Regions from separate parts of the Streptomyces sp. NPDC037013 genome, predicted to be linked through region 2. Evidence: riboswitches for the same ligand, from Rfam matches in the RefSeq annotation. Region 2 holds a riboswitch; the other holds the start of a gene.
What was found. A riboswitch is a leader RNA that binds a small molecule or an ion and turns the genes downstream of it on or off. The one in region 2 is predicted to bind cyclic di-AMP.
Positions count from the first base shown of each region.

Region 1 (18,885 bases), on a different contig from region 2:
TGTCCCGCCTCAACTCGGTGCGCAACCCGCGCCGCACGGCCTCCACCGCCGCCGCCCTGATGATCGGCCTCACCCTCATCACGGGCATGACGGTCATCGCGACCTCCATGGGCAGCGCCATCAACAAGATGGCCGCCGGATCCATGAAGGCCGACTACAGCGTCTCGATGGCGAACTTCCAGCCGCTGACCCCCGAGGTCCGCGGAAAGCTCGACAAGGTCCCCGGCGTCGAGGCGACCAGCCCGATGCGCACCGCGTACGGCGAGGCCGACGGCAGCTGGTCCACCGTCACCGGCGTCGACCCCGAGACCTTCGGCCGGCTGGTCGGCCTGGACTTCACCAGCGGCTCGCTGGCCGGTCTCAAGAGCGGCGGCGCGCTCGTCGACGAGGACACCGCCAAGGACAAGGGGCTGAAGGCGGGCGACACCTTCCCGCTGAAGTTCGACGACGACGGCAAGACGGTCCGCCTGAAGGTCGCCGGCGTCTACAAGGGCAACGAGATGCTCAACGGGCTCTTCGCCCCGGTCTCCGTCGTCGACCCGCACCTGGACAAGGTCGTCGACAAGCAGGTCCTCGTGAAGATGAAGGACGGCACCTCCGACAAGGCCGAGGACGCCATCATCGACGCCCTGGGCGACAACCCGGCCATCACCGTGCAGGACAAGGACGCGATCAGCAACGCGATCGCGGGCGGCATCAACCTGGTCCTCAACATGCTGTACGGCCTGCTGGCGATGGCCATCCTCATCGCGGTGCTCGGTGTCATCAACACCCTGGCCATGTCGGTCTTCGAGCGGAAGCACGAGATCGGCATGTTGCGGGCGATCGGCCTCGACCGGGCCAGTGTCAAGCAGATGGTCCGCCTCGAGTCGGTCATCATCTCGCTGTTCGGCGCGGTGCTCGGCATCGTGCTCGGCCTCTTCATCGGCTGGGCCGCGGGCAACAGCATCGCCGACTCCGTGTCGACGTACGCGATGGAGATCCCGTACGGCCGCATCGCGGTCTTCCTGGGGATCGCGGCCCTGGTCGGCGTCCTCGCGGCGATGTGGCCGGCCCGCAGCGCGGCGCGGCTCAACCCGCTGCAGGCCATCAAGAGCGAGTAGCGCTCCCGCGAGAGGGAGACCGTGCAAGGGCCCTGGACGAGGAGACTTGTCCAGGGCCCTTCGGGTGCCCGCGTGTCGCCGCTCCGCGGCTCGTCCTCAAACGCCGGACGGGCTGAATCCACACGCCGGACCGGCCGGCTACCGCCAGTCCCTGGAGCGCAGCGGCAGTCCCGAGGCGCCCGCCTCCGGGGTCTTCACGGCGAGGACCTGGTTGACGCCGATCCGGTTGCGTTCGAAGGCCAGCGCGGAGGCGGCCATGTAGAGCCGCCAGATGCGGGCCCGGCCCGGCGAGGTGAGCCGCTGCCCCTGCTCCCAGTGCGCCTCCAGGTTCGCGACCCAGCGGCGCAGCGTGAGGGCGTAGTGCTCGCGGATGGACTCCAGGTCGCGCACCTCGAAGCCGGCGCGTTCCAGGAGCTGAACGGTGGTGCCGACCGGCGCCAGTTCGCCGTCGGGGAAGACGTACGCGTCGATGAACTCGTCCACGCTGTACGCCGACTCGTCGTCCTGCGGGCGCCGCGCGATCTGGTGGTTGAGGAGCCGCCCGCCGGGCTTGAGGAGGGCGTACAGGTCGCTCGCGTACTCCAGGTAGCGCTCGGCGCCGACGTGTTCGGCCATGCCGATGGAGCTGATGGCGTCGTAGGGGCCGTCGCGCACGTCGCGGTAGTCCTGGACGCGGATCTCGATCCGGTCGGTCAGCCCCTCCTCGGCGATCCGCTTCCTGGCGTAGGCGGCCTGTTCCTGCGAGAGCGTGACGCCGACGACGCTCACGCCGTGCTCGCGGGCCGCGTGGATCGCCATGGAGCCCCAGCCGCAGCCGACGTCGAGCAGGCGCATGCCGGGCCGCAGGCCGAGCTTGCGGGCGACGAGTTCGAGCTTGTCGCGCTGGGCGTTCTCCAGAGTGGCGTCGGGCGACTCCCAGTACGCGCACGAGTAGACCATCGAGGGGCCGAGGACCAGCTCGTAGAAGTCGTTGCCGACGTCGTAGTGGTGGCTGATGGCCTGCCGGTCGCTGCCCTTGGTGTGCCGGTGGAGCCGGCCGCGTCTGCGCATCTCCTCCGGTGGCGGGGCCGGCGGCAGGAAGGGGGCGGAGAGGGCGATCAGTGAGCGGGCGGCGGCGCGGAACTTCGGGTCGCGCAGGGACTCCCGCAGGTTCCTGGCGTCCTCGCCGCGCTCCCAGATGAACTCCGCGAGCAGGTCGAGCGCCTCGTACAGATCGCCGTCGACGTCCAGGTCACCGGCGACCCAGGCGCGGGCCAGGCCCAGTTCGCCGGGTTTGAAGAGCAGGTGGCGCAGGGCCCTGCGGCTGCGTACGACGAGGACGGGGGTGCCCGGCGGGCCCGCCTCCGACCGGTCCCAGGCGCGGATGCGCACCGGCAGGGGAGCTCCGATGAGCTGCTCGGCGAGATTCTTCAGCCGCAGTGCGGCGTCCTGCATGACGCACACCTCCGAATGGGCCTCCCCCGCCGCGAACGGAGTCGGGCTCGGGGAAGCGGGTCCCGGGACGGTCCAACACCACGTAAACACCAAAGCCCCCCGGGCGCAGTCCCGTTGCGGTGTCACGGAACGGCAAAATAGATGCCCACCACATCTACTCACCCCCGGACACGCCGAAGGGGGCCGCCCGCACCACGGATGGCGGACGGCCCCCTTCGGGGTGGATCAGTGACGCGAGGTCAGGAGGCCTTGGCCTTCTCCTCGGTCTTCACCTCGGGCGCCGGCTCGGCGGCGGCAGCGGGCTTCGGGGCGGGCTTGGCCGCCTCGTAGAACTCCTCGCGCGGCGTCTCCATGGCGCCGAGGGAGACGACCTCGCGCTTGAGGAACATGCCGAGGGTCCAGTCCGCGAGGACGCGGATCTTGCGGTTGAACGTCGGCATCGCCATGCCGTGGTAGCCGCGGTGCATGTACCAGGCGAGACGGCCCTTGAGCTTGATCTTCATCTTGCCCATGACGATCATCGCGACGCCCTTGTGCAGGCCGAGACCGGCGACCGCACCCTTGTTGGCGTGGCTGTACTCCTTCTGCGGGAAGCCCCGCATGCCGGAGATCACGTTGTCGCCGAGGACCTTCGCCTGCCGCAGCGCGTGCTGGGCGTTCGGCGGGCACCAGGCGTTCTCGTTGCCGGCCTTGCGGCCGACCACGTCCGGCACCTGGGCGTTGTCGCCCGCGGCCCAGATGTAGTCCGTGCCCTGCACCTGGAGCGTCGTCTGGGTGTCCACGTGGCCGCGCGGGCCGAGCGGCAGACCGAAGCGGGAGAGCGCCGGGTTCGGCTTGACGCCCGCGGTCCACACGATGGTGTTGGAGTCGACCTCGAGGCCGTTGTTGAGGACCACGTGGCCGTCGACGCAGGAGTCCATGCCGGTCTTGAGGTAGACCTCGACACCGCGGCCCTCGAGGTGCTCCTTGCCGTACTGGCCGAGCTTGGGACCGACCTCGGGGAGGATCTTGTCCGCGACGTCGACGAGGACGAAGCGCATGTCCTCGCGCTTGACGTTCTTGTAGTACTTGGCCGCGTCGCGGGCCATGTCCTCGACCTCACCGACGGTCTCCGCACCCGCGAAGCCGCCGCCGACGAAGACGAAGGTCAGCGCCTTGCGGCGGACCTCCTCGTCGGTCGTGGAGTCAGCCTTGTCGAGCTGCTCGAGGACGTGGTTGCGCAGGCCGATGGCCTCCTCGATGCCCTTCATGCCGATGCCCTGCTCGGCGAGGCCGGGGATCGGGAAGGTGCGGGAGACCGCGCCCATCGCGATGACCAGGTAGTCGAAAGGCAGCTCGTACGCCTCGCCGACGAGCGGCGCGATCGTGGCGACCTTGCGGTCCTGGTCGATGGTGGTGACCCGGCCGGTGAGAACCTCGGCCCTCGGCAGCACGCGTCGCAGCGGTACGACGACATGCCGGGGCGAGATGTTGCCGGCGGCGGCTTCGGGGAGGAAGGGCTGGTAGGTCATGTACGACCGGGGGTCGACGACCGTGACGGTCGCCTCTCCGAAGCGCATCTTCTTGAGAATGCGCCGAGCTGCGTACAGGCCTACGTACCCACCGCCTACTACGAGGATCCTGGGACGCTCCGTGGTGCTCATGCCATCGAGTATCCACCTGCCGGGCGGGGGTCGCTCGTGCGCCCCTTCACAAGGATGCGCAGGGCCTCTGCTACACTTCGCCGCCCACGTGACAGAGGTCATGGCGCCACGGGGGAACCACCGCACCTCACGAGTCGTTGTTCACCCCTTGTGAGCTGCGCCGCGAGCCCGCCGCAGAGAGTGGACCGCACCCCCGCACCCCGCCCCGCCGCCCCCCGCGAGGAGGACCGGCCGCGGGCCCCGGAGCCCGCGGGAGCCCCGCACGGGGGCACAACACCCGCGAACCTCGCCCATCAGGGCCGTTTTCCTTGTGAAGAACTTCACGAACTTTCCCGACGGAGTGTCGCCGGGGAGCCCAAGGACCCCCCTGGCGACCGCTCAGACGCCACCGGACCCGCTCAGGCGATGGACCAGGCGATGCCGTCGAGGATGTCGTGTTCGCTCACCACGACCTCGCGCGCGCCGACCCTGTCCATGATCGCCAGCAGGACGAGGGCGCCCGACGCGATGACGTCGACCCGGCCCTCGTGCATCGCGGGAATCGCGGCGCGCTCCTCGTGCGTGGCGTGCGTCAGCCGCTCCACGATCGCGCTGACCTGCTCGTACGGGATCCGGGAGTGGTGGATGGCCGCCGAGTCGTACGCGTCGAGGCCGAGCGCGATGGCGGCGATGGTCGTCACCGAACCCGCCAGGCCCACGAGGGTGCGGGCCTCCTTGAGCGGCACCGTCCGCTCGGCGAGGTCGAGCGCCGCCTCGATGTCGGCGCGGATCGCGTCCAGCTGCTCCGGCGCGGGCGGGTCCGTGATCACGCCGTCGCGCACGAGATGCCGCTCGGTCATGCGGACGCAGCCCACGTCGACCGAGCGGGCGGCCTGCACCTCGTCGGTGCCGACCACGAACTCCGTGGAGCCGCCGCCGATGTCCACGACCAGGTAGGGGCCGGCGACGTCGTCCCGGCCGGACAGCTCCCTGGTCGCGCCGGTGAAGGAGAACTCGGCCTCCTGGTCGCCGCTGATGACCTCCGGCTCGACGCCCAGGATGTCCAGGACGCCCCGGACGAACTCGTCGCGGTTCTCCGCGTCGCGGGAGGCGGAGGTGGCGACGAAGCGCAGCCGCTCGGCGCCGTGCTCCTTGATGAGGGCGGCGTACTCGTGGCAGGCCGCGAAGGTCCGCCGCAGCGCCTCGGGGGCGAGGCGGCCCGTCCTGTCCACGCCCTGGCCGAGCCGGACGATCGTCATCCGGCGGTCCAGGTCGACCAGTTCGCCGGTGGCCGGGTCGACGTCCGCGATGAGCAGGCGGATCGAGTTGGTGCCGCAGTCGATGGCGGCGACGCGGGTCACCCGGCCTCCCCGGAAGCGGCGCACGGCGTGACGCACGGGCCCTTGGCCCACCACTCGGGCAGCATCGCGAGGGCCTCGTCGCCCAGCGGGTTCACGCCCGGCCCGGCGGCCAGCGAGTGGCCGACCAGGACGTGCAGACACTTCACGCGGTCCGGCATGCCGCCCGCGCTCGGAAAGCCCTCGAGGACCTCGATGGCGTCGCGGCGGGCGAGGTAGTCCTCGTGCGCCTTGCGGTACGCGGCGGCCAGCTCCGGGTCGGTCCGGAGCCGCTCCGACATCTCCTTCATCACGCCGTTGGCCTCCAGCGTGCCGATGGCGGACGCGGCGCGCGGGCAGGTCAGGTAGTACGTCGTCGGGAAGGGCGTCCCGTCCGGGAGGCGCGGCGCCGTCTCGACGACGTCCGGCTGCCCGCAGGGGCAGCGGTGCGCGATGGCCCGCAGGCCGCGCGGCGGGCGGCCCAGCTGCTGCTTGAAGGCCTCGACGTCGGCGTCGGTCGGCTCGGTGCGTTCGGTGGTCGGCGGGGGGGTTTCCATGCCTGTCTTTCGATCGGTTCGCTACGGAGGGGCGTGCTGAGGTCAGTCGTCTGAGGTCAGTCGTCGGGTCGGTCGGCCTTGTCGACGCCGTCCCAGACGTTCGAGTACCAGGGGCGCGAGGCCGCCCCCTGGTCCGTGCGCCGGCTCTTCGCCGCCGCGGGGTCGATCACGGTGAAGCCGGTCTCGCCGGGCATCACGTAGTGCAGGCGGTCCCGGATGCGCTGCTCCGCGTACGCGTCGTCCTGCCAGCGCGCCTTCTCGTCGCGCAGCTTCTCGACGTCCGCCCGGTGCGCGGCCTTCTGGCGGCGCAGGTCGTCGATCTCCGCGCGCTGGGAGACGTACTGCCGCATGGGGTACGCGAGCGCGACGACCAGCGAGCAGAGCACGAGGGCGAGGAGGGCGGCGCGGCCGGTGAGCCGGGAGCGGCGGGCCTGGCGCTTGGTCTGGGAGCGGTAGACGCGCTCGGCGGTCTGCTCGCCGAGCAGCCGCAGGCGGGTCGCGGTGGAGAACCGGTCCTTGGTCCCGGCCTTGGCCATGGTTCCGTCTCCCCAGAGCAGCGCGTATACGTACGTACGTCCCCGCACACGGTACGGGACCGGGTGCGGGGACGTAGGTAACTACGTGGCTGCGGGAGCCGCTCTGCCTGTGCCGGGAGGCGTCACTCGGCGGTGCGGAAGCGGGGGAACGCGCTGCGGCCGGCGTAGACGGCGGCGTCGTCGAGGATCTCCTCGATGCGCAGCAGCTGGTTGTACTTGGCGACGCGCTCGGAGCGGGCCGGGGCGCCGGTCTTGATCTGGCCGCAGTTGGTGGCGACGGCGAGGTCGGCGATGGTGACGTCCTCGGTCTCGCCGGAGCGGTGCGACATCATGCACTTGAAGCCGCTGCGCTGGGCCATCTCGACGGCGTCCAGGGTCTCGGTCAGCGAGCCGATCTGGTTGACCTTGACGAGCAGGGCGTTGGCCGAGTTCTCCTCGATGCCGCGGGCCAGGCGCTCGGGGTTGGTGACGAACAGGTCGTCGCCGACGAGCTGCACCTTGTCGCCGAGCTTCTCGGTGATGGCGTTCCAGCCGGCCCAGTCGTCCTCGAACAGCGGGTCCTCGATGGAGACGAGCGGGTACGAGGCGACGAGCTCCTCGTAGTACTCGGTCATCTCGGCGGCCGAGCGGGTCTTGCCCTCGAACTCGTAGCTGCCGTCCTTGTAGAACTCGGACGCGGCGACGTCCAGGGCGAGCGCGATCTGCTCGCCGGGGACGTAACCGGCCTGCTTGATGGCCTCGAGGATGAGGTCGAGCGCGGCGCGGTTGGAGTCCAGGTTCGGGGCGAAGCCGCCCTCGTCGCCGAGGCCGGTGGAGAGGCCCTTCTCCTTCAGCACCTTCTTGAGGGTGTGGTAGACCTCGGTGCCCCAGCGCAGCGCCTCGGAGAAGGACTCCGCGCCGATCGGGGCGATCATGAATTCCTGGATGTCGACGTTCGAGTCGGCGTGCGACCCGCCGTTCAGGATGTTCATCATCGGGACGGGCAGCAGGTGCGCGTTGGGTCCGCCGAGGTAGCGGAAGAGCGGCAGGTCGCTGGCCTCGGAGGCGGCGTGGGCGACGGCGAGCGAGACGCCGAGGATGGCGTTGGCGCCGAGCGAGCCCTTGTTGTCGGTGGCGTCCAGGTCGAACATGGCCTGGTCGATCAGGCGCTGCTCGGTGGCGTCGTAGCCGACGAGCTCCGGGCCGATCTGCTCGATGACGGCGAGGACGGCCTTCTCGACACCCTTGCCCTGGTAACGGTTGGGGTCACCGTCGCGGAGTTCGATGGCCTCGAAGGCACCGGTGGAGGCACCGGACGGAACGGCGGCACGACCGGTGCTGCCGTCGTCGAGGCCGACCTCGACCTCGACCGTGGGGTTGCCTCGGGAGTCCAGGATTTCCCGGGCTACGACGACGTCGATGGACGGCACGAGCATCTCCTTCTGGGAGTGTGACGCGTATACACAGTGACGCGGGCCGTTTCGGCCCTGCGTCTCCTGAGCCTAACCGGCTCCGGGGCTTCAGCCAGCCGACCGCCCGTCCCGTGGGACGAACAAGAGGCCAAATCCCCTGGAATCAGGACGATGGGCCGCGTTTCTACTCGCTGGTAGCGAACAGGCGGGGCGGCCTCGGCAGGGCCGGATGGCGGGGTTCCGGCGGCGGACATGGCCCCGCCCCGGTGCGTACGGGGGATACGCGCACCGGGGCGGGGAGCCCGTGGGGACGGGGGCCGGCCGTGCGTCCGCCGAGGCACGGCCGGGTGGGGAGCAGCCTCAGCCGAGGTGGAGCTGCTGGCCCGGGTAGATGAAGTCGGCGTCGTCGATGATGTCGCCGTTCAGCTTGTAGACCTTCTGCCAGCCGCCCTTGACGTGGTGCGCCTGGGCGATCTTGGAGAGGGTGTCGCCCGTCTCGACCTTGTACTCGCCGTCGCCCTTCTTGACCGTCTTGCCGGTCGGGGTCTCGACGGTCTTCTTGGACTCGGTCTGCGGCGCGGGCTGCGGCTTCGGCGCGGCCTGCTGCTGGTGCTGCGGAGCGGCCTGCTGCTGCGTCCGCTGCGGCTGCGGCTTCTCCTGCGGAGCCTGCTGCTGCGGGGCCTGCTGCTGCGAGCCGCCGCCGCTGCTGGGCGAGGCGCCCGAGAGGCCGACGCCGCAGGACGGCCAGGCGCCCTTGCCCTGGCCCGCCAGGACCTTCTCGCCGATCTCGATCTGCTGGGCCTTGGAGGCCTTGTCGGCGGTCGGCGCGTACTTGGTGCCGCCGTACGCGGCCCAGGTGGACGGCGAGAACTGCAGGCCGCCCTGGTAGCCGTTGCCGGTGTTGATGGACCAGTTGCCGCCGGACTCGCACTGGGCGACGGCGTCCCACTCGGAGGTGGTGGCGGCGGAGGCCGAGCCGGCCGCCATCAGCGGGGCGGCGACGGCGGCGCCGGTCACGCCGACGAGCGTGGCGACGCGGGTGGCCTTGGACGGACGGCGGTGCTTGCCCTTGCTGGAAAGCAGCATGAGTTGATCCCCTACACCGACGCCTGCGAGGTGAGCTGTCGGGTTCGGGCCGATGTGGTTGCCCGGTCGCACTCCTTGAGCGCGACTTCACCCCTAGCCGTTCCCGTCCGTTGCGCGGCGCCCAGCCTCTCGGCTGCCCACCCCCTCAACGGACGGACCCGGCACAAACCTTGGGTCCCCCGCTCCTGCCCACGGCGCTCTTGAGCGACGACTGTTCCCGTCCGGCCGTTGGCAGGATTCGGCGTACCGACCGGCGGGGCTCACCAGTGGCGAGCGGTGACGACGGTAATCACGTCTTCCACACAATTTCAAAGACGATCAGGGCTTCTGAGACCCATGTCTCACTCGCGCCAAAGCGGACATACGCCGCGAAGGCCCCGGCAGACGCATCGTCAACTACCGTTACTTTTCGCCCAGATCGAGGCTCTGACCGGGGAGAATGAGGTCCGGGTCGGCGCCGACGGTCTTCTTGTTCTCGGCGTAGAGCTCGTGCCAGCCGCCGTCGACGTCGAGGTCGTCCGCGATGAGCGAGAGGTTGTCCCCGGAGCGCACCGTGTACGTCCCGTCGGCGACCGCGCCGGTGCGCTCGTCGCCGCGCGAGGCGTGCCGTCCGGGACGCCCGCCTGCACCCCCGCTCTCGTCGGCGCGGTCGCCGCGGTGGCGGCCGGAGGAGCCGTCGGAGCCCTCGGAGGGGGCGGTGGCGTCCTCAGGGTCGGGCGAAGTGCCGTCCCCGGTCCCGGACTTGCCGGAGCCGTCCGTGCCGCCCTTGCCGTCGGCGTCGCCCTTCCCGCCCCTGCCGTCCTTCTTGCCGTCCTTTTCGCCGGACTCGTCGTGATTCTTCTCTCGCGAGCCGGCGCCCTTCCCGGGCGTGTCGCCCGAGGCGTCCGCCGGGTCCGTCGACGCGTCGTCGGACGGCTCGGCGGAGTCCGCGGGTTCGCCGGACGCGTCACCCTTCTCCGCGCCGTCCTTCGACCCCTTGGCGTCCCCGGAGTCCTTGGATTCCTTCGAGTCCTTGGAGCCCTCGGCGCCGGTCGAACCGGACGGATCGGAGGGTTCCGGGGTGATGGGGGCGCCCGGGTCCACGTCGGCCGCCGCGCCGCCGTCGGTGAGACCGGCGATCGGGGCGCAGCTCGGCCAGGCGGCGGTGCCCTTGGCGTCGAGGACCTTCTCGGCGACGGCTATCTGCTGGGACTTGGAGGCCTGGTCGGCGCTGGGCGCGTAGTCGAGGCCGCCGTAGCTCTCCCATGTCTCCTGGGAGAGCTGGAGTCCTCCGTAATAACCGTTGCCCGGGTCGGCGCTCCACGCGCCACCGCTCTCGCACTGGGCGAGCTTGTCCCAGGTGGTGGTGGAGGCGGCGCTCGCGCTGGTGGCGGCGAGCAGGGGGATGGCGATGGCTGATCCGGTGACGCCTGCCGCGACGATGAGAGCCGGGGCCTGGCGGGGGCGTCGGTGACGACCTTGACCGGAGAGCATGCGGTTGCCTTTCAGGAGACTGCGGCGACGACCGGGCACCGGGGTGCCCAAGTCGACGTGAACGTAGCCGCAGTCGAACGCTTGTCACAAGTCGATGCAGCGGAGATCACGTGAACATCACAGTCGTGATGGTCCGTCAGCCGCGCGCCGTTTCCTGTGCGTCTGTGAACTTCACCGGCAGCGTGCGCAGTCCCCGCATGATCAGTCCGCCACGCCACCGCAAATCGGCGGGATCCACCGCGAGTTGCAGGTCGGGAAGGCGTCTGAGCAGCGTCGCGAGGGCGGTGCGGCCCTCCAGGCGGGCGAGCGGGGCGCCGAGGCAGTAGTGGATCCCGTGCCCATATCCGAGGTGCGGATTGTCACTGCGGGAAAGGTCGAGGGTGTCGGGGGCCTCGAAGCGGGCCGGGTCGCGGTCGGCGGCGGCGAGCACGACGAGGACGGGGTCGCCCGCGGCGATGTCCTGGCCGCCGATGCTGAGCGCCTCGGTGGCGAACCGCCAGGTGGCGAGCTCGACCGGCCCGTCGAAGCGCAGGAGTTCCTCGATCCCCGTCTCCAGGAGCGCGGTGTCGCCCGCCGCCAGCGCCCGTTGCAGCCGCTCGCGCTGCTCGGGGTGGGTGAGCAGGGCGTACACGCCGTTGCCGATGAGGTTGACGGTGGTCTCGAAGCCGGCGAAGAGAAGGATGAACGCCATCGCGGCGGCCTCGTTCTCGGTGAGGTGCTCGCCGTGGTCGGAGGCCTTGATGAGACCGGAGATGAGGTCGTCGCCCGGGTCGAGGCGCTTGCGGTGGATGAGTTCGGCGAGGTAGCCGCGCATCTTCTTCACCGACCGGGCGACACCGCCCCGGGGCCCGCCCCCGTGCCGGATCATCATGCCCGCCCAGTCGCGGAAGTCGTCCTGGTCCTCGCGGGGGACGCCGAGCAGGTCGCAGATGGCGTAGATGGGCAGGGGGAAGGCGAACTCGTGGATGAGGTCGGCGCCGCCCTCCCCGTCGCCGCTCCGCCCCTCGACGATCGCGTCGATGAGCCGGTCGGTCAGCTCCTGGACGCGTGGCGCGAATTCGGCGACCCGGCGCGGGGTGAACGCCTTGGAGACGAGCCGGCGCAGCCGCGTGTGGTCCGGCGGGTCGATGTTGAGCAGATGCGTCATCAGCTCGGCCTTGCGCTCGCCGGGGATACCGGTCTTGCCCTTGGCGTGGGCGGGCTCGTCGTGGTGGGCCGGGTTCTTGCTGAGCCGCTGGTCGGCGAGGGCCTGCCGGGCGTCCGCGTACCGGGTGACCAGCCAGGCGTCCACGCCGCTCGGCAGCGTGGTCCGGTGCACGGGAGAGTTCTCGCGCAGCCAGGCGTACGCCGGGTAGGGGTCGGTGGCGAACTCCCAGCTGAAGAGCTCGGGCTGCGGGGACGCCGGGGGCGCGGGGACGTCTTCGGCGGGGCGGGGCGCGGCGGCCGACGGCTGGTCGTGCATGCCGTCGACGGTATCCCCCGCCGCGCCCCACCCCGCACACCGCCGGCCCCGCCGGGCCTGCCCGGCGGATCAGAGCGCATGAGAGGGGCGGCGGAGGGCTTCTGGTGCGGGCGAGCCGGACCCCGCCGGCCCGCTCCCCGGTCCACCGGACGGGCCTAAACCGTCCCGGGACTCCGCCCTCAGGGCCGGCGCGAGGAGTTCAGGACCGCCCCCCGTCCACCGGACAGGCCTAAGCCGCCCCCGCCCCCTCCGCCGCGCGGATCGCGTCGCGGTAGGCGCGGGCCGCGGCGCGGAGGGCCGACTCCGGGTCCACGCCCCGGGACTCCGCCCGCAGGGCCAGCGCGAGGAGTTCGTACCCCACGCCCTCCCCCGCCGGCACCGGCACGTCGAGGCCGGCCGTGCGTGCGCGGGAGGCCAGTTTCGCGGCGAGGGCCAGGGCGGGCTGGCCCAGCGGGATGCCCTCGGTGATCGACGTGCGCTGCTGCTTCTCGACCGCCTTCGTGCGCTGCCAGTGCGCCTTGACGTCCTCCGGGGTCCGCGCCGACGCGTCGCCGAAGACGTGCGGGTGGCGGTGGATGAGCTTCTCGACGATGCCGCCCGCCACATCGTCGATGGAGAAGGGCTCGTCGCCGGGCTCGCCGGAGGCCTCCTCGGCGATGCGCGCGTGGAAGACGACCTGGAGCAGGACGTCGCCGAGCTCCTCGCGCAGCTCCTGCCGGTCGCCCTCCTCGATCGCCTCCACCAGTTCGTACGCCTCCTCCAGCGCGTACTTCACCAGTCCCTCGTGGGTCTGCCGGGAGGACCACGGGCACTCGGCGCGGATCCGGTCCATCACCTGGACCAGGTCGAGCAGGCGCGCGCCCGGCAGGTCGTACGAGGCGGGCAGGAGTTCGAGCTCCGGCATGGCGACGCGGCCCGAGCCTGCGAGGCGGGCCAGGCCGTCGGTGAGGGGACGGTCGCCCTCGGCGGTGGCGACGACCAGGACCGTGCGGCCGCCGGCGCAGGCGTCCACCAGCTCCGACGCGGTGGGCGCGGCCTGTTCGACGCGCACGCCCGCCTCGCGCAGGTACGGCAGCTGGGGGTGGTCCGGGTCGGCGCAGAGCACCGCGTCGGCGGCGTGCAGCGCCTGCCAGGCGGGCCAGGACAGCAGGCCGGGCGCGACCCGGTGGCTGGTGGTCAGCAGGATGACGCGGCCGACCGGCACGTCGGAGCCGGCGGCCGGGGGCGTGGTCTCGGTCTCGTTCACCCGTCGAACGTAACCCAGCCCGCCGACAGCCCCCCGGCCCCGGGTGCCCCGGGCGCCCCGCCCCCTAGGCCCGCTGGTCCTGTGCCGCGCCGGTGCCGGTGACCTGGCGCACCCACGGCGTCTTCGCGTCGACGCGCTTGTTCTTGTCGACGTCCCAGTGGCCGTAGCGCGGGTTCAGGTCGATGTCGAGCTTCTTGGACGCGGCCGTGAGGGCCTTCCAGAAGACGGCCTGGCCCTCGGGCGCGTTCATGTCGGCGCCCAGCTTGCGCGCGAGCTTCTGCGCCTCGATCTCCGTGCGCAGGCTGTCGTCGAGGCGGGCGGGAGCGACGCTGTACTGCTGGAGCCAGCCCTGCTCGAGGGCCTTGCGGCCACCGGCCTGCTGTTCGAGGCCGGTCCGCATGGTCTGGATGTCGCGGCGCGTGACGCTCACCCCGGCGTCGGTGGCCGCGCGGTGCAGCACCTTGTCCAGGACCATGGTGTGCAGCGTGCTGCGCGTGAGGCCGCCGGACTTGGCGATGGTCTGCGAATACTGCGCGTCGTCGGGGACGGCGGCCCGCTGCGCCTCGCGCACCTCGTTCACCCGGCCCTCCAGCTGCGCGACCGTGATGCGGTCGCCGCCGACGACGGCCGCGGCGCCTGGGTGCGCCTCGCCGCCGCAGGCGGTCAGGAGGGGGGCCGCGGCGATCGCGGCGGCGGAGAGGATGAGCGCGGTGCGACGACGGCGGTGCAAGGAAGCCTCCCGTGGAGATTGTGCGGCGGTGCACAAAGTCTTGCGGTGATCGATGGTAGGCAGTGGCCGTCGTCCCGGCCAGCCATTCGACACCTATTCGACCAACGATTTCCCGGGAGTTGAGGCACCCTCCACCCGGGTCGGAAGCGTCAGCCGCGCACTTGTCCGAGCCACTGGAGGGTGCGCCGGATCTCCGCGGGGAACGGGTGGCCGGGCCCGTGCAGCAGCTCGGCGTCGTGCAGCAGCCGGGCCAGCGTGTCGTGGGCGGCGGCCCGGTCGCCGAGGGCGAGGAGCAGGTGGCCGATGCGGCGGCGGATCTCCAGGGACTGGCGGCGGTCGTCCGTCGCGTACTGGTTCTCGTAATAGGGGAGCAGGAAGCGGTACTCGGCGAGTGCCGCGGCGGGTTCGCCGAGCTGTTCGAGGCACTGCGCGGCCTCGTACCGGAACTGCAGCGAGTGCGGGTCCGCCCGGCCGGACTCGGCGGCCCGCTCGTCGGCGAGGCGGCGCAGCTCGGGCAGGGCGCGGCGGTACTGGCCGTCGTCCATGAGCGTGGCCGCGTACTGCTTGCGCAGGCTGCGTACGACGGGTGAGTGCTCGCCGTGCTCGGCGGCGGCGGCCGGGAGGATCGAGCCGAGGATGTCCACGGCCTGCGTGATGCGTCCCTCGCCGAGAAGCCGCTTGACGTCCTCGACGGCCCGTGCGAGGTCCTGGCGCGGCGGTGCGCCCGGCGGCGGGGGCGGCAGGTCGGGGGCGGGCGCGGGTGTCGCCGCGCGGTCCGGCCACGGCGCGTGCGGGCGCAGGAAGGGGCGGGTGGGGTCGAGGGGGCGGCCCGACGGGGTGCCCCGGGCGGGCAGCAGCGGCGCCAGTTCCCCGTAGACCTCCTGGGCGCTCGCGGGGCGGTGCTGGGGGTCCTTGGCGAGCAGGCGCAGGACGAGGGCCTCCAGGGCCTCGGGCACCTCGGGGCGCAGCCGGCGGACGGGCAGCGGCGGCTCGTACAGGTGGCGGTGGAGGACGCCGAGCGCGGTGGAGCCGGAGAACGGCACGTCGCCGCTGAGGAGTTCGTGCATCAGCACGCCGAGTGCGTACAGGTCGGTGTACGGGCCGACCGCGCCGCCCATCGCCTGCTCGGGGGCCATGTAGGCGGGGCTGCCGATGGGCGAGCCGGTGTGGGTGAGGCGGGTGGTGTCGGTGTCCATGACCGAGGCGATGCCGAGGTCGAGGATGGAGACGGTGCCGTCCTGTTTGACCATCACGTTCCGCGGCTTGAGGTCGCGGTGGACGATCGGCACGGCGTGCACCGCGGAGAGCACGGCGCACAGCTGGGCGGCGACGGCGACGGCCCACTGCCACGGGTAGGGGGCGTGCTCGGCGAGGTGGTCGCCGAGGTCGGCGCCGTCGACGTACTGCATGACGAGGAAGAGGGCACCGTCCTCGGTGGGTTCGCTGCCCGCGTCATGCACGGTGACCAGACCGGGGTGGTCGACCTGCGCGGTGACGCGGCACTCGCGCACGAAGCGGCGGCGCAGCTCCTCGGCCTCGGCGCCGGCGACCCGGTCGGGGCGGAGCAGCTTGACGGCGACGCGGCGGTCCAGGCGCTGGTCGTAGGCGGTCCAGACCTGGCCCATGCCGCCCTGGCCGATGAGCGTGGAGAGTTCGTAGCGCCCGGCGACCACGCGGCCGCCGTGACCGCCCGCCGCGGTCCCCTGCGGCGTGCCCGGTGTCACGGTCGGCTGCCGCCTTCCTGCTTGCGCAGGTAGTCGCTGAGCTCGTCGAGCTCGGCCCTGACCTGGTTGATGCGGGCCGGGGCGGGGCGCGCGGGCGGCGGGGTGGGTGCGGCCGGGGGCGGCAGGAACTGCGTCGGGGCGAGCGGGGCCGGGCCGGGGGCGGGCTGCGGGTAGCCGTAGCCGGGCTGCGGGTGGACCTGCGGCGGCGCGTACCCGGCGAAGTGCGGCTGCCGGTGGGCGCTGAAGTACCGGATGTCCGCGAACAGGTAGTAGGCGAGGGCGGCCGTCAGCGTGCAGAGCAGGATCACCATGCCGGCGTTGCCCGGCCCCTGGAACTCGTCCTCGCCCGGGTCGACGCCGATCAGCACGAGGGCCGTGACGTCGAGCGCGGTCACGAGGGCGAAGAGCAGCCAGTCGTGGGCCCTGCGCGTCACGAACGCGATCCGCAGCATCGGCGCCCACGCGAGCATCCCGCAGGTCAGCACGGCGAGCGCCACGAAGACCACGCGCAGCGTCACGTGCGTGCCGCCGGACGGGGGCGGCTGGTGCGGTGGCGCATGGCCGTGGCCGTGCATGGCTGCTCCTGGTACTGAGGACGAACGAATGCGGATTCGAGCGTATAGGCCGACCCGGGGAAGCGGTCCCGGGTTGTACCGAACCGTTGTCGTACTGGTCACGCCGCCGCGGGGCGGTCCGGTTCCGTCAGCCGGGCGGAAGGGTGCCGTCCGTGAGTGCGTCGTGCAGGCCGCGCACCAGCCGCTCGCCGAGCCGGGCGGCGTGGCGCAGCGAGTCCTCGAAGTCGGCGAGGCGGCGGAAGCGTTCGCTGTGGTCGCGCTGGCCGGCCAGGGGCAGCCGGGGCAGCTGGAGGCGGCGGACGTCGAGCCGGGCGGCGGTGGAGGCGTAGCTGCTGGCCCTGCGGTGGTTGGCGGTGCCGCGCAGGAACCCCGCGAGGAACCACGGGTCGAGGGCGGCCGGGTCGGGGCGCAGCAGGGCGAGGCCGCGGCCGAGGACGGCGCCCGCGGTGCTCGTGTCGATGACGCGGGCCGCCGCGCCGCCGCCGAAGACGGGGACGACGACGTCGCCGGGTTCGGTGCGCACCGGGGTCTCCCCCGCGGTCCCTTCGTGGGCGGTGCCGGACGGCGGTCCGCCGGCGAGCACGTCGTGGTCGGTGAGGACGGGGGCGCCGCCGGGCCCGGTGCCGGTGCCGGTGTGCAGCGACAGGGCGCCGGCGCGGGCCAGTTCGCCGACGGTGGTGAGCGGCGGGTGCGGGGTGTCGGGGCCGGCCGGCACGAGGGCGTCCGGGTCGGGGGCGAGGTCGGCGGCCCGGCGCAGCGCCTCGCCGAGACCTTGTCGTACGGTCGCGAGCTCCGGTCCGCCGCCGCCCGCGGTGGCGGGCGGCAGGCGGCGCGCGGGTGTCAGGTCGACCTCGTCGTCGAGGAGTTCGAGCACCGGCACGCTGCGGGCGAGGCCGGGGCGTTCGTCGAGGGTGCCGTGCCGGTCGGCGTGGCGCCAGGCGTCGAGGACGGTGTCCTGCACGGCGGGCCATAGCTGTTTGTCGCGGCCGTCGGCGGCCAGCAGCCCCGCCGTGTCGACGAGCAGCAGTTCGGGTGCGGGGCGCGCCGCCGGGTCGGGCCTGCGCAGGATCCACACGTGCAGGGGGAGGTTGTAGGGCGGGGCGGCGCCGGCGGGCAGGGCGATGACGGCGCGGAGGGCGCCGCGGCGCAGCAGGTCGGCGCGGATGCGGCGGCCCGAGCGGCGGGCGGCGGCGGCCGGCGGCATCAGCAGGACGGCGGTGCCGCCGTCGGTGAGGCGGGCCAACGCGTGCTGGACCCAGGCGAGTTCGGACTCGGCGCGGGCCGGGAAGCCGTACTCCCAGCGGGTGTCGTAGGCCAGTTCGTCGTGGCCCCAGTTGCGTTCGTTGAACGGCGGGTGGCAGAGCACGGCGTCGGCCCTGCGGTCGTCGTAGGCATCCGCGCGCAGGGTGTCGGCGGCCATGGTGCGCACGGTCGCGTCGGTGCCGAGGGCCAGGCGCAGGGCGCTGAGGGCGGCGAGTTCCGGTGAGCTGTCCTGGCCGTACAGGTACTGGTCGGGGCGGGCCGGGACGGCGTGCAGCAGGGCGCCGGTGCCGCAGGCGGGGTCGAGGACGGTGCGGGCGGGCCCGGCGAGCCGCGCCATCAGCTCGGCGGGTCCGGCCGGGGTGAGCGTGTACTGGCGGGGGTTGGCGTCGGTGTGCCGGCCGAGCAGGAACTCGTACGTGCGGCGCGCGCCGAGTTCGGCGGCGAGTTCGGCGGCGGAGCGCAACAGCGGTACGGACGGCAGGAGTTCGGCCGCCTCGGGGACGTGGACGGCGCGCCGGCGCCGCACGCCGAAGCGCATCGTCACCACTTCGTCGAGTTCGCCGGGCAGGAGCTGGGCCAGCCGTTCATCGGAGACGGCGTGCGCCGCGAGCCAGGCGGACGGCCGGTCGCGGATCAGGAGCAGGGCGCAGCCGGTGTGCAGCAGGGCGGTGACGGGGCCGGCGGGGTGGCCGGCGAGTTGCTGCCAGACGCGTTCGCGCAGGGGGACCTCGACGAGCTTGCCCTGGGCGCGCAGCCACTGTTCGACCTCGGCGAGGGCGAAGGAGGGGCTGGTCTCGGTGCCGCCGACGGGGCGGGGGAAGTCGCCGTGTCTGCGGCGCCAGTTGCTGACGGCGGCCCGGCCGACTCCGGCCAGGCGGGCGATCCCGGCGGCGGTGACTTCGGTCGCGTCGTCCCGCGGCGTCATCTCTGGCAGCTCCCCTCGTCGCGCGGGGTCAGTCGCGCGGGGTCGAGCATACCCACGACGCCCTCGTACGGCGGGCTTCACGGGCGGTGACCCATGATTCACAGAAGCTCGTGTTGACTCGGTTCACACTCTCCTGCTGTGATGTCCCCATCGAACGACTCCCTGGGGGATTTCCCATGCATCACCACCTGCGCCCGCGCCGCACCGCCGCCGTGACGGCCTGCCTCGTCGCCGCCACCGTCGCCCTCACGGCCTGCGGGCCGGACTCCGGCGACACGGGATCCGCGAAGGGCTCCGCCGCGAGGAAGAGCGAGACCCCCAAGGGGCCGTTCGCCGGCCTCTCCGGGGGCGAGATCGCCGAGAAGGCCGTCGAGACGACCTCCCACGCGAAGTCGCTCCGCATCTCCGGCGCGGTCACCGA
Region 1 is NZ_JBVJRV010000007.1:101,159-120,043, forward strand. It holds gene ACZ7DY_RS25900 (ABC transporter permease) at 1-1,103, shown strand, start outside; gene ACZ7DY_RS25905 (class I SAM-dependent methyltransferase) at 1,242-2,537, opposite strand; gene ACZ7DY_RS25910 (NAD(P)/FAD-dependent oxidoreductase) at 2,777-4,180, opposite strand; gene ACZ7DY_RS25915 (Ppx/GppA phosphatase family protein) at 4,579-5,520, opposite strand; gene ACZ7DY_RS25920 (DUF501 domain-containing protein) at 5,517-6,053, opposite strand; gene ACZ7DY_RS25925 (FtsB family cell division protein) at 6,110-6,589, opposite strand; gene eno (phosphopyruvate hydratase) at 6,712-8,004, opposite strand; gene ACZ7DY_RS25935 (transglycosylase family protein) at 8,341-9,066, opposite strand; cyclic di-AMP (ydaO/yuaA leader) riboswitch at 9,071-9,273, opposite strand; gene ACZ7DY_RS25940 (transglycosylase family protein) at 9,469-10,539, opposite strand; gene ACZ7DY_RS25945 (cytochrome P450 family protein) at 10,676-12,001, opposite strand; gene ACZ7DY_RS25950 (nucleoside triphosphate pyrophosphohydrolase) at 12,231-13,247, opposite strand; gene ACZ7DY_RS25955 (SurA N-terminal domain-containing protein) at 13,312-13,977, opposite strand; gene ACZ7DY_RS25960 (protein kinase domain-containing protein) at 14,127-15,650, opposite strand; gene ACZ7DY_RS25965 (hypothetical protein) at 15,698-16,276, opposite strand; gene ACZ7DY_RS25970 (N-6 DNA methylase) at 16,404-18,464, opposite strand; gene ACZ7DY_RS25975 (hypothetical protein) at 18,641-18,885, shown strand, end outside.
Region 1: linked by a shared signal. The riboswitch ahead of ACZ7DY_RS25935 (transglycosylase family protein) and the one ahead of ACZ7DY_RS18180 (C40 family peptidase) in region 2 are both predicted to bind cyclic di-AMP.

Region 2 (10,963 bases):
ACATCTCGCTGTACATCAACTCCCCCGGCGGCTCGTTCAGCGCGATGACCGCGATCTACGACACGATGCGGTTCGTCACCTGCGACGTGGAGACGACGTGCCTGGGGCAGGCCGCCTCGACCGCCGCCGTCCTGCTCGCGGCCGGGACGCCCGGCAAGAGGTTCGTGCTGCCGGGCGCCCGCGTGCTGATCCATCAGCCCTCGATCACCGAGCCCATCCAGGGGCAGGCGACCGACCTGGCGATCCACGCCGACGAACTCCTGCGCACGCGCGCCCTGTTGGAGGAGATGCTCGTACGGCACACGGGACAGACTCCTGAACGGATCGCCGCGGACATCGAGCGGGACAAGATCCTCGACGCCCGAGCGGCCCTGGAGTACGGGCTCGTGGACGGCATCATCCCGAGCCGCAAGAGTTCGCTCGCCGCACGCAACCCGGGGTGACCGTCCGATGCTGCCGCCGGAACTGCCGCCCCTGCCCGCCCTGACGCGCGCCGAGGCGGAGTTGATCGACCGTTACCTCGAAGTCGTCGACCTGCTGGGCCGGATCAATCCGGCCCGCGCCGAGCACACCTACCGCGGACTCCGCGCCGCCCAGGCGCTGGTGGGCCGGGCAACCGCGCTGCGGGACGCCCTCGCCCTCATGCACCAGCGGGGAGAGCGCGAAGTGCACGGGCCGACGCTCGCCCGGGCGCTGCGCGTACTCGACGGCGAACGGCGCGCCGGACGCGTCGCCATGCCGCCCGCGGCCGGGGACTGAGCATCCGTCAGCTTCCGCCGCCAAGAGGCGGACTGTCCGGTGCCGCTTCGAAACGGACCAGTCGGGCTACCACGGACGGCGTACCAAATCGTCCTTCATCGTACGGTTTCGAGTTGCGCGCCTCGACTACAGCAGGTCCGGAATAGGACATTCCGTTGCTGGTCGAGCCGTCGTCGGAGTCACGGGCGACAGGCCCAATTCGGCAGTGTCCACCTGAACAGGTCAGTCGTGAGGAGCCTCACAAAAGACCGTTTCGGCTCGGTTTTCGGACCTGTTTCGGGTCAAGATCCCTTCCGACGACAAGCCCCCGCCACAGCGGCGGGGCGGTCCGGGCGGACGCCGAGTCCTGCCGCCACCCGGATGACCGGTCGACATCTGTGCAACGGCAGGAGTGGAGGACCCAGGTACGACGGGCCCGTCCGGAACGTCCGGACGACGCCCTTGGGGTGAAGCCGCACCACGCGGCCGGGCATCTTCGCCTGCCCGAACCCGACAGGTCATCTTTCACAGGCGGCTGACGAAGGGTTTCGCATGACCGCGCTGAATCATGTTCCGTCGCTGCTCAGCAGAACGGGGGCCGCATCGGCCCTCACGCTCGCCGTCGTAGGCGGCACCGTCGTGGCCCCCGGGCTCACGTCGGAGGCCCAGGCAGCCACTCACGGGACCAAGGCGCTCAAGATCGCGGCGTCCAAGAAGGGCTCCCCGTACCGCTACGGCGCGGTGGGACCCAACCGGTTCGACTGCTCGGGCCTGACGCTCTACTCGTTCAAGCGGACGGGCAAGAAGCTGCCGCGCACCGCCGCCGCGCAGTACAACAAGACCAAGCACATCTCCCGGTCCCAGCGGACCCGCGGCGACCTGGTGTTCTTCCACTCGGGGCGGAACGTCTACCACGTCGGGATCTACGCGGGCAACAACCGCATCTGGCACGCGCCCAAGTCGAACACCGTGGTGCGGCTGGAGAAGATCTGGTCCAAGAGCGTCTGGTACGGCAGGGTGCGCTGACCGTGCCGGGTCCGGCCGGCGCGCGCCGATCACCACCCGGCGCGGGCGCCGGTGCGTGGAACGCGCCGGCCGGGATACCCGTACCGGATGTCAGACGAGCATTCCTGTACCGCCCGCAATGAGACGCCGCTGGAGCGCGCCGACCGCAACTTCGCGGAGCTGCTCCAGGAACTGAGGGTGACGCAGACGGGCGTGCAGATCCTGTTCGCCTTTCTGCTCTCCCTCGCCTTCACCTCACGGTTTCCGGCCCTCGACGAGGTGCAGCGCTTGACGTACGTCACGACGCTGCTGCTCGCCGTGCTCGCGGCGGCGCTCTTCACCGCGCCCGCCGCGCTGCACCGGTCGCTCTTCCAGCAGCGCGCCAAACCGCTCGTCGTACGGGTGTCGTCCCGGCTGGCCGGCATCGGCCTCATTGTCCTGGTGCTGGCGCTCACCGGGTCGGTGCTGCTCGTCGTCGACGTGACGGTGGGCCGGGCCGCCGGGGTCGCCGCGGGCGCGGGGACCCTGCTGGTCTGTGTCGGGCTGTGGGGCGTGCTCCCGCGTCTTCTGCGACGGCCCGCGGCACAGGAGGGCGAGACGCCGTCGCACGGGCGGCCCGCCCCGCCGGCAACGGCCCGCGGAGGCGCGCCGGGTCCGCTGCGCCGGGAGCGATGCCGGTGACCGACGTGCGCTCCCACGGTCAGTGGGTCGCGTCTCGGTGCCTGCGCCGGAGGGGGGCCCGCCAGGGCAGCGCGATCCATACGGTCTTGCCGCCCTCGTCGGTGGGGCTGACCGAGAGTCTGCCGCCGCACTCGGCGGTCAGCCAGCGGATGATGACCATGCCGCGGCCGTTGTCCTGCTGGACGGCGGCAGGGAGGCGCTTGGGGTAGCGCGGATGGCTGTCGGTGACGCCGATCCGCAGCTGCTCGTCCCGGTCGAGCTCCAGGTCCACGGTGAAGGTCGGCGACTGGCCGAGGGTGTGCTGCACGGCGTTGGTGGCGAGTTCGGAGACGATGAGCCTGATCGTGTCGGTCACCTCGGCGTCGCCGGGCAGGCCCCATTCGGAGAGCACCCGCGAGACGTACTTCCGGGCCGCGGGAACCGACGCGGGATCGCTCGGCAGGGTGACGGAGGCTTCCTGGTGATCTGCCATGGCGACGCTGTCCCTTTCCCACCGGGACCGGTCTCCGAATCGCGGCGGATGACCCGAGGACCGTCCCGGACTGGTGCTTCGCGCCAGCCTGCCACTCCTTGGCCGGTGACGCGTGGCGATCCACCGAGATGTGCATATATCTGTCGCTCGAAGCGGTGAACTCTGCTACGGCCGACCGTATTTGGGCGGGAGCCCCGGGCTTCCTCTACTCTCGCCTACTGCCCCGCTCCGCCGCCGGGAGATCCGACGGCTTCATCCGGAAGGAGATCGGGTATGCAGTACGGCCCGGCGGTGCGCCGCCGCCAGCTCGGCGCCGAACTGCGCGCGCTGCGCGGCGATGCAGGACTCACCAGCATCGAGGCGGCGGCCAGGCTCGGCTGGCACCAGTCGAAGGTGAGCCGGATCGAGACGGGCCGCAGCGGCGTGAAGGCCTCCGACGTGCGGCTGCTGCTGGAGACGTACCGGGTGGCGGACTCCCGGCGCAGTGAGCTGCTCATCGCGTTCGCGGGCGCCGACGATCCCGGCGCGGGGCGTCACCACTGGTGGAAGGCGTACCGCGATCTGCTGCCGGCCACCTACCGGGACTTCATCAGCCTGGAGTCGCAGGCCAGTTGGGTGCGCACCCTGGAGACGACGGTGGTCCCCGGACTGCTGCAGACGCCCGAGTACGCGCGCGCGGTGACCCGGGCGGCGCTCGGCGGGCTGCCGGAGGAGCAGGTCGACACGCTGGTGGAGGTGCGGCTCGCCCGGCAGGACGTGCTGCGGGCCGAGCCGCCGCTGCGGCTGAGCGTGGTCATGGACGAGGCGGTGCTGCGGCGGCCGGTGGGCGGGGCGCGGGTCCTCGCGGGGCAGCTGGCGCGGTTGCGGGAGGCGTCACTTCTGCCCCATGTCCGGCTTCAGGTACTGCCGTTCGCCGCCGGTGAGCATGCGGGTCTGATCGGTTCTTTCGTTATTTTTTCATTTCCGGACATTGCTGATCTGGATGTGGTTGTTCTCGACCATTTGACGAGTAGCCTCTACCTCGAACGGAAAGAAGACCTCCAGGCGTACACGGAGGCCTTCAACTCCCTTCAGGTACAGGCGCTTTCACCCGAGGAATCAACGGAATTCATCGCCGGGCTAGGCGACGGCGCGTAAGGAGGCACCATGACCGCAATGCCTCGGTACGTACCTTCCAGCACGAATCTTCCAGGTGCGCGGTGGCAGCGCAGCAGCTACAGCAACGGAATGAACAACTGCGTCGAGACCGCCACCCTCGACTCGGGTCCCCTGCACGGACTCCAAGCCGTGCGTGACTCGAAGAACACGGCAGGCCCCGCCCTGCTCTTCTCCCCCGGCCCCTGGGAGTCGTTCGTCGACAGCCTCCGGTGAGTCCGCCAGGCCCCTCGTGGGTCCGGCACGCCTCACCGGGGTGCGTTGCGGCTGATCACCCGGACGGCATCGGCGATCTCTGCGTCGGTGAGGTCCGCCCGGGCGGTCAGCCGCAGCCGTGAGATGCCGTCCGGCACCGACGGCGGCCGGAAGCACCCCACGGACACTCCCTCGGCCCGGCAGTCGGCTGCCCAGCCGAGCGCCCGCTCCGGTGACGGCGCGCGCACCGAGACGACGGCGGCGTCGGGGCGTACCGCCGAGAGCCCTTCGGCCGTGAGGCGCCGGTGCAGTTCGGCCGCGACCTCGCGGGCGCGCGCGGCGCGTCCGGGTTCGCGGCGCAGCAGGCGCAGGGCCGCGAGCGCGGCGCCTGCCGCGGCGGGGGCGAGGCCCGTGTCGAAGATGAAGGTGCGGGCCGCGTTCACCAGGTGCTCGATGACCCGGGCCGGCCCCAGGACGGCGCCGCCCTGGCTGCCGAGGGACTTGGAGAGGGTGACCGTGACCACCGTGTCGTCGGCGCCCGCGAGCCCCGCGGCGTACGGGGCGCCCCGGCCGCCCTCGCCGAGTACACCGAGACCGTGGGCGTCGTCGATGATCAGCCCGGCCCCGAACTCCCGGCACACCACGGCCAGTTCGGTCAGTGGCGCCATGTCGCCGTCGACCGAGAACACCGAGTCGGACACCATGACCGCGGGACCCTCGTGCGCGTCCAGCGTCTTGCGGACGGCTTCGGGCTCGCTGTGGGGCACCACCTGCGTCGCCCCGCGCGCGAGCCGGCAGCCGTCGATCAGCGAGGCGTGGTTGCCCGCGTCGGAGACGATCAGTGTGCCGTGCGGGGCGAGAGCGGTGACGGCCCCCAGGTTCGCCGCGTAGCCGGAGGAGAAGACGAGCGCCGCCTCGAAGCCGCAGAACGCGGCGAGCTCGCGTTCCAGTTCGGCGTGGAGCCGAGTGGAGCCCGTGACGAGCCGGGAGCCGGTGGCCCCGCCGCCCCAGCACCGGGCCGCGGCGGCCGCGCCCTCGGTGACCTCCGGGTGCCGGGTCAGGCCGAGGTAGTCGTTGCCCGCCAGGTCGAGGAGGGTGCCGGGGTCGGCGGGGCGCGGACGCAGGGTGCGCACGAGTCCGGCGTCGGCGCGCGACCTGGCCTGCTCGTCGAGCCAGTCGAAGGCCGCGCCCGGTACCGCGCCGGACGCGGTGCCGGGCGCGGCGTCCGGCGCGGGGGGCGCGCCCGTCACGGAGTGCCTGTTTGTAGACATTGCACAGACCTTAGCCGCCGGGCCATCGGGCCAGGGTGTGGCGATACCCACACCTCAAAGCGGTTCTGTTGTGCGGATCCTCCTTGGCCGGGGAGCCTGCCGTACGTAAGGATCAGCGCCATGGATCTCCTGAACACGCTGGTGGACAAGGGGCTTCGGCGCGAGCTGCCGACCCGTGATGAGGCGCTGGCCGTCCTGGCCACCTCCGACGACGATCTCCTGGACGTAGTGGCCGCCGCGGGGAAGGTGCGGCGGCAGTGGTTCGGGCGACGGGTGAAACTCAACTACCTGGTCAATCTCAAGTCGGGCCTGTGCCCCGAGGACTGCTCGTACTGCTCGCAGCGGCTCGGCTCCAAGGCCGAGATCCTCAAGTACACCTGGCTGAAGCCCGACGAGGCGTCCAAGGCCGCGGCGGCCGGTGTGGCGGGCGGCGCCAAGCGGGTCTGCCTGGTCGCCAGCGGCCGCGGGCCGACGGACCGCGACGTCGACCGGGTGGCGCAGACCATCGCGGCGGTCAAGGAGCAGAACGAGGGCGTCGAGGTCTGCGCCTGCCTCGGCCTGCTCTCGGACGGCCAGGCGGAGCGGCTGCGCGGGGCGGGCGCGGACGCCTACAACCACAACCTCAACACGTCCGAGGCGACGTACGGGGACATCACCAAGACGCACACGTACGCGGACCGGGTCGACACCGTCCAGAAGGCGCATGCGGCGGGGCTTTCGGCCTGCTCCGGGCTGATCGCGGGCATGGGCGAGAGCGACGAGGACCTCGTCGACGTGGTGTACGCGCTGCGCGAGCTCGACGCCGACTCGGTCCCGGTGAACTTCCTGATCCCCTTCGAGGGCACGCCGCTGGCCAAGGAGTGGAACCTCACCCCGCAGCGCTGTCTGCGCATCCTCGCCATGGTCCGCTTCGTCTGCCCGGACGTCGAGGTGCGCATCGCGGGCGGCCGCGAGGTCCATCTGCGGTCGATGCAGCCGCTCGCCCTCCACCTCGCCAACTCCATCTTCCTGGGCGACTACCTCACCAGTGAGGGACAGGCGGGCCAGGCGGACCTGGACATGATCGCCGACGCGGGCTTCGAGGTGGAGGGCACCGACCAGGTGACGCTGCCGAAGCACCGCGTGGAGGCGGCCGCCGGCGCGGAGGGGTGCGGCTCGCACGAGGGCGGCGGCTGCGGCCCTTGCGGGACGCCCGAGTCGGCCGCACAGCCCACGGCCGAGCCCGGCGAGGCGCGCACGGACCTCGTGGCGGTGCGCCGCCGGGGGGCGGGGACGGATCTGGCGCCCAATGCCTGATCTGTCCACGCCGGAGCTCCTCGCGCTGGACCGGCAGCACGTCTGGCATCCCTACGGGCCGATGCCGGGCCGCCAGGAGCCCCTGGTCGTCGAGTCGGCGGCCGGTGTCCGGCTGCGCCTCGCGGACGGCGGCACCGAGCTGGTCGACGGCATGTCGTCCTGGTGGTCGGCGATCCACGGCTACAACCACCCCGCGCTCAACGACGCGGTCCGCGGCCAGCTCGACCGCATGAGCCACGTCATGTTCGGCGGGCTCACGCACGAGCCCGCCGTCCGGCTCGCGAAGCGCCTTGTCGACATGTCTCCCGAGGGTCTCGAGCACGTCTTCCTCGCCGACTCGGGCTCCGTCTCGGTCGAGGTCGCGCTCAAGATGTGCCTCCAGTACTGGCGCTCCCTGCGCAGGCCGGCGAAGCACCGGGTGCTGACCTGGCGCGGCGGCTACCACGGAGACACCTGGCAGCCGATGGCGGTCTGCGACCCCGACGGCGGCATGCACGAGCTCTGGCAGGGCGTCCTGCCGCGCCAGCTCTTCGCGGACGCGCCTCCCCCGGAGTACGACGAGACGTACGCGACGCAGCTGCACGACATGATCGGACGCCACGCGCACGAACTAGCCGCGGTGATCGTCGAGCCCGTGGTCCAGGGCGCGGGCGGCATGCGCTTCCACTCCCCCGCCTACCTGCGGGTCCTGCGGGAGGCGTGCGACGCGCACGACGTACTGCTCGTCTTCGACGAGATCGCCACGGGCTTTGGCCGCACGGGGGCAATGTTCGCCGCGGAGCACGCCGGTGTCACGCCCGATGTGATGTGCCTGGGCAAGGCGCTGACGGGCGGCTATCTGACGCTGGCGGCGACGCTGTGCACGCCGCGGGTGGCGGACGGCATCTCGCGCGGCGACGTGCCGGTCCTGGCGCACGGGCCGACGTTCATGGGCAATCCGCTGGCCGCCGCGGTGGCGGGGGCCTCCATCGACCTGCTCGTCGGGCAGGACTGGCGGACCGAGGTCAAACGCATCGAGTCGGGCCTGCGGGGCGGCCTGGCCGAGGCGGCAGACCTGCCTTCGGTACGGGATGTCCGGGTTCTCGGCGCCATCGGCGTCGTCCAGCTGGACCACCCGGTGGACATGGCGGCGGCGACGCGGGCGGCGGTGCGCGAGGGCGTGTGGCTGCGGCCGTTCCGCGACCTGATCTACACGATGCCGCCATTCATCACGGGGGACGACGATGTCGCGCGGATCGCCCGCGCGGTGTGCGCGGCGGCGCGGGAGGGCTGACATGACGGTGATCGTGGTGTCCGGGACGGGCACGGAGATCGGCAAGACGGTGACGACGGCCGCGGTGGCCGCCGTCGCCCTCGCGGCGGGGCGGAGCGTCGCCGTCCTGAAGCCCGCGCAGACCGGGGTCGCGCCCGGCGAGCCGGGCGACGCGCAGGAGGTGGTGCGGCTGGCCGGCGACGCCGTCACGGCGCTGGAACTGGCCCGGTTCCCTGAGCCGTTGGCCCCTGACACGGCCGCGCGCCGCGCCGGGCTGAACCCGGTGCGGCCGCAGGACGTGGCCGACGCGGCGGCGAAGCTGGCGACCGAACATGACCTGGTCCTCGTCGAGGGCGCGGGCGGCCTGCTCGTACGCCTCGACGACGAGGGCGGCACGCTGGCCGACGCGGCCCGGCTGCTCGACGCGCCGGTCCTGGTGGTCGCGGCCGCCGGGCTCGGCACCCTCAACACGACGACGCTGACCACGGAGGCGCTGCGGGCACGCGGGGTCGCGCAGCTTGGCGTCGTCGTCGGCAGCTGGCCCGCGGTGCCGGACCTGGCCTCCCGGTGCAACCTCGCCGACCTCCCCGACGCGTCGGGCAGGGCTCTGCTCGGCGCGGTACCGGAAGGATCGGGAACCCTCGACGGCCCCGACTTCCGTGCGCGGGCCGGGGGTTGGCTCGGTCCCGAACTGGGCGGCACGTGGGACGCCACGGCGTTCACGCGCCGCGAGGCGCCCGCGCCGTGGGCCGCGGCGCCTGCCGGGCAGCGCTGACCGGCCGGGTCAGGAGTCCGGGGTTCGGCCGGGAGGACGGTGGCTCGGGCCCCCTCCCCCGGCCGCCCGGCAGCTACCGCGGCGGGTTGAGCTTGCGGAAGTACGTCCAGCTCGTCTCGTTCGGCTCGCTCCACTTCTCCGGGGCCCGGGAGAACTCCGGGTGGTGGTCGGCGATGTAGGCGCGGGTGCGCTCGGGGACCTCGGCGTACGAGCCGAGCTTGCGGCCCCGGCAGTGGTAGGTGAGGCCGCCGGGCCGCTGGCCCCGGGCCATCCACGGCAGCCACGGCGACATCCGGGTCCACGACATGGTGGCCGGGACGCCGGGCGCGGACCCGGCCAGGTCGGTGCGGTCGACGAAGAACTGGAAGAGCTCGAGCGCCTTGTAGGTGTCACCGGCCGAGGCCAGCGGGTACTGGGCGACCGGCAGCGGCGAGGGGTAGGAGAGCGGGATCTCCAGGCTGAAGCAGACTTGGTCGCCGAGCTCGGTCATCGGCACCGGGAATGGGCGCCAGCGCTGGTTGGCGGGGTCGTTCCAGACGTGCGTCACCGGCAGCTCCTGCCAGGTTTCCAGGATCTCGCGGGTGACGGGGTCCAGGTAGAACGCGGCCTCCCGGGTGAGGAGCCGGTAGGCGTCCGGCCCGTCGTCGGCGTCCTGGACGAGGCGGGCGACGTTGAGCCCCTCGAAGCCGAAGAGGCGCTGGTACGGCTCGTCGGGGGCCCAGGAGTACACGTCCCCCGACCACCAGTACGTGACCTCTTCGCCGTCGAGCGAGGCACGGGTACGGGCGAAGGCGCGGAGCAGCTCTGCGGGTGTCGTCATACGGACCACTCTGCGCGATCCCGGCCCCCACCGACGCGGGCACCCGGGCTCCGGCCCCGGAAGTGGCCGGAAAGCCACCCCGGCGCGAACGCGGCGAGGACGGACGCCCGGAACGTCCGTCCTCCGCGTGCTCCCTAAGTGTTTCTCAGCCGACGTGCAGGATCCGGAAGCGGTCCGCCTGCGCCGGATCCCGGTCGGCGACGTGGACCGGCGGCCGGTCCCACTGCCAGACGTGGCCGCCCGGCGCGCGGGTGAAGCGGATCTGCCCGCGGGTGCCTTCGACGTCGACGTGCGGCCAGGACGCGGCGATGGCCGCCCGGTCCGTGCCGTGCGACCGCAGCACGTCGGCGAGGACGGTGAGGGCGTCGTAACCCTCGAAGGCGACGAACGACGGCTCTTCGTCCAGTCGCGCGCGCAGGGCCGCGTCGACCCTGGTCCCGAGGGGGCCGAGGCGGTCGGGCAGGTAGCGCAGGAACGGGATCGCGGCGCCGTCGTCGCCCAACAACGCCGCCCAGCCGGGGAGTTCCGGCTGTCCGGCGGGAGCGCCCATCATGAGTCCGGAGAGACGCCGGTCGCCGCGGACGGAGCTGGCGATCGGCACGGCCGGGTCCGGATGGCCGACCAGCAGGAGGAGGACGCTCGCACGCTGGTCGACCAGCGCGTCGCACAGGGCCTCGGGGGCGAGGGACCGCGCGTCGAGTTCGGTGACGGTGCCGCCGCGCGGCGCGAGGTGGTCCCGCAGGATGCGGGTCCCGGTGGCCCAGTAGAGACTCGGCTCGGCCGCCACCGCGATGCGGCGGTGGCCGGCGCCGAGGAGGAAGTCCGCGTAGACCCGCCAGCCGCGCGACTGCGGCGGGGCGAGACGGGCGACCCACTCCGTCGGCTCGTCGGTGAGCACGTCGAGCACCGCCGACGAGCAGAGGAACGGCAGGCCTAGGGCGTCCGCCCTGATGGCGGCGGTGCGGGCGACGACGCTGTGGTACTCCCCCGCCACGGCGGCCACGCCGAGCCGGTCCAGTTCGTCGACGGCTGCCACCGCTCTCTGCGGGTCGGCCGCGGTGTCCCTGACGACCAGTTCGATCGGCCGTCCGGCGATCCCGCCCGCGGCGTTGGCTTCGCGTGCGGCCAGTTCGAGCCCGGCGAGCAGGTGCCGGCCGGCGTCGGCCCAGCCGGGCCGGGTCAGCGGCACGAGCGCGCCGATCAGGACGGTCGATCCGTCGTCCCGGGGTTCTCGGGGGTACGCCGTCGTCTCGACTCGCCGCGATGGCTGTGCCTGGGGGACCATGCCGGTCATTGCATCCAC
Region 2 is NZ_JBVJRV010000004.1:800,554-811,516, reverse strand. It holds gene ACZ7DY_RS18190 (ATP-dependent Clp protease proteolytic subunit) at 1-443, shown strand, start outside; gene ACZ7DY_RS18185 (hypothetical protein) at 451-759, shown strand; cyclic di-AMP (ydaO/yuaA leader) riboswitch at 1,116-1,287, shown strand; gene ACZ7DY_RS18180 (C40 family peptidase) at 1,291-1,764, shown strand; gene ACZ7DY_RS18175 (DUF6328 family protein) at 1,852-2,424, shown strand; gene ACZ7DY_RS18170 (ATP-binding protein) at 2,444-2,896, opposite strand; gene ACZ7DY_RS18165 (helix-turn-helix domain-containing protein) at 3,170-4,033, shown strand; gene ACZ7DY_RS18160 (DUF397 domain-containing protein) at 4,043-4,267, shown strand; gene ACZ7DY_RS18155 (8-amino-7-oxononanoate synthase) at 4,300-5,517, opposite strand; gene bioB (biotin synthase BioB) at 5,638-6,813, shown strand; gene ACZ7DY_RS18145 (adenosylmethionine--8-amino-7-oxononanoate transaminase) at 6,806-8,086, shown strand; gene bioD (dethiobiotin synthase) at 8,088-8,840, shown strand; gene ACZ7DY_RS18135 (DUF1838 family protein) at 8,914-9,660, opposite strand; gene ACZ7DY_RS18130 (ABC transporter substrate-binding protein) at 9,806-10,945, opposite strand.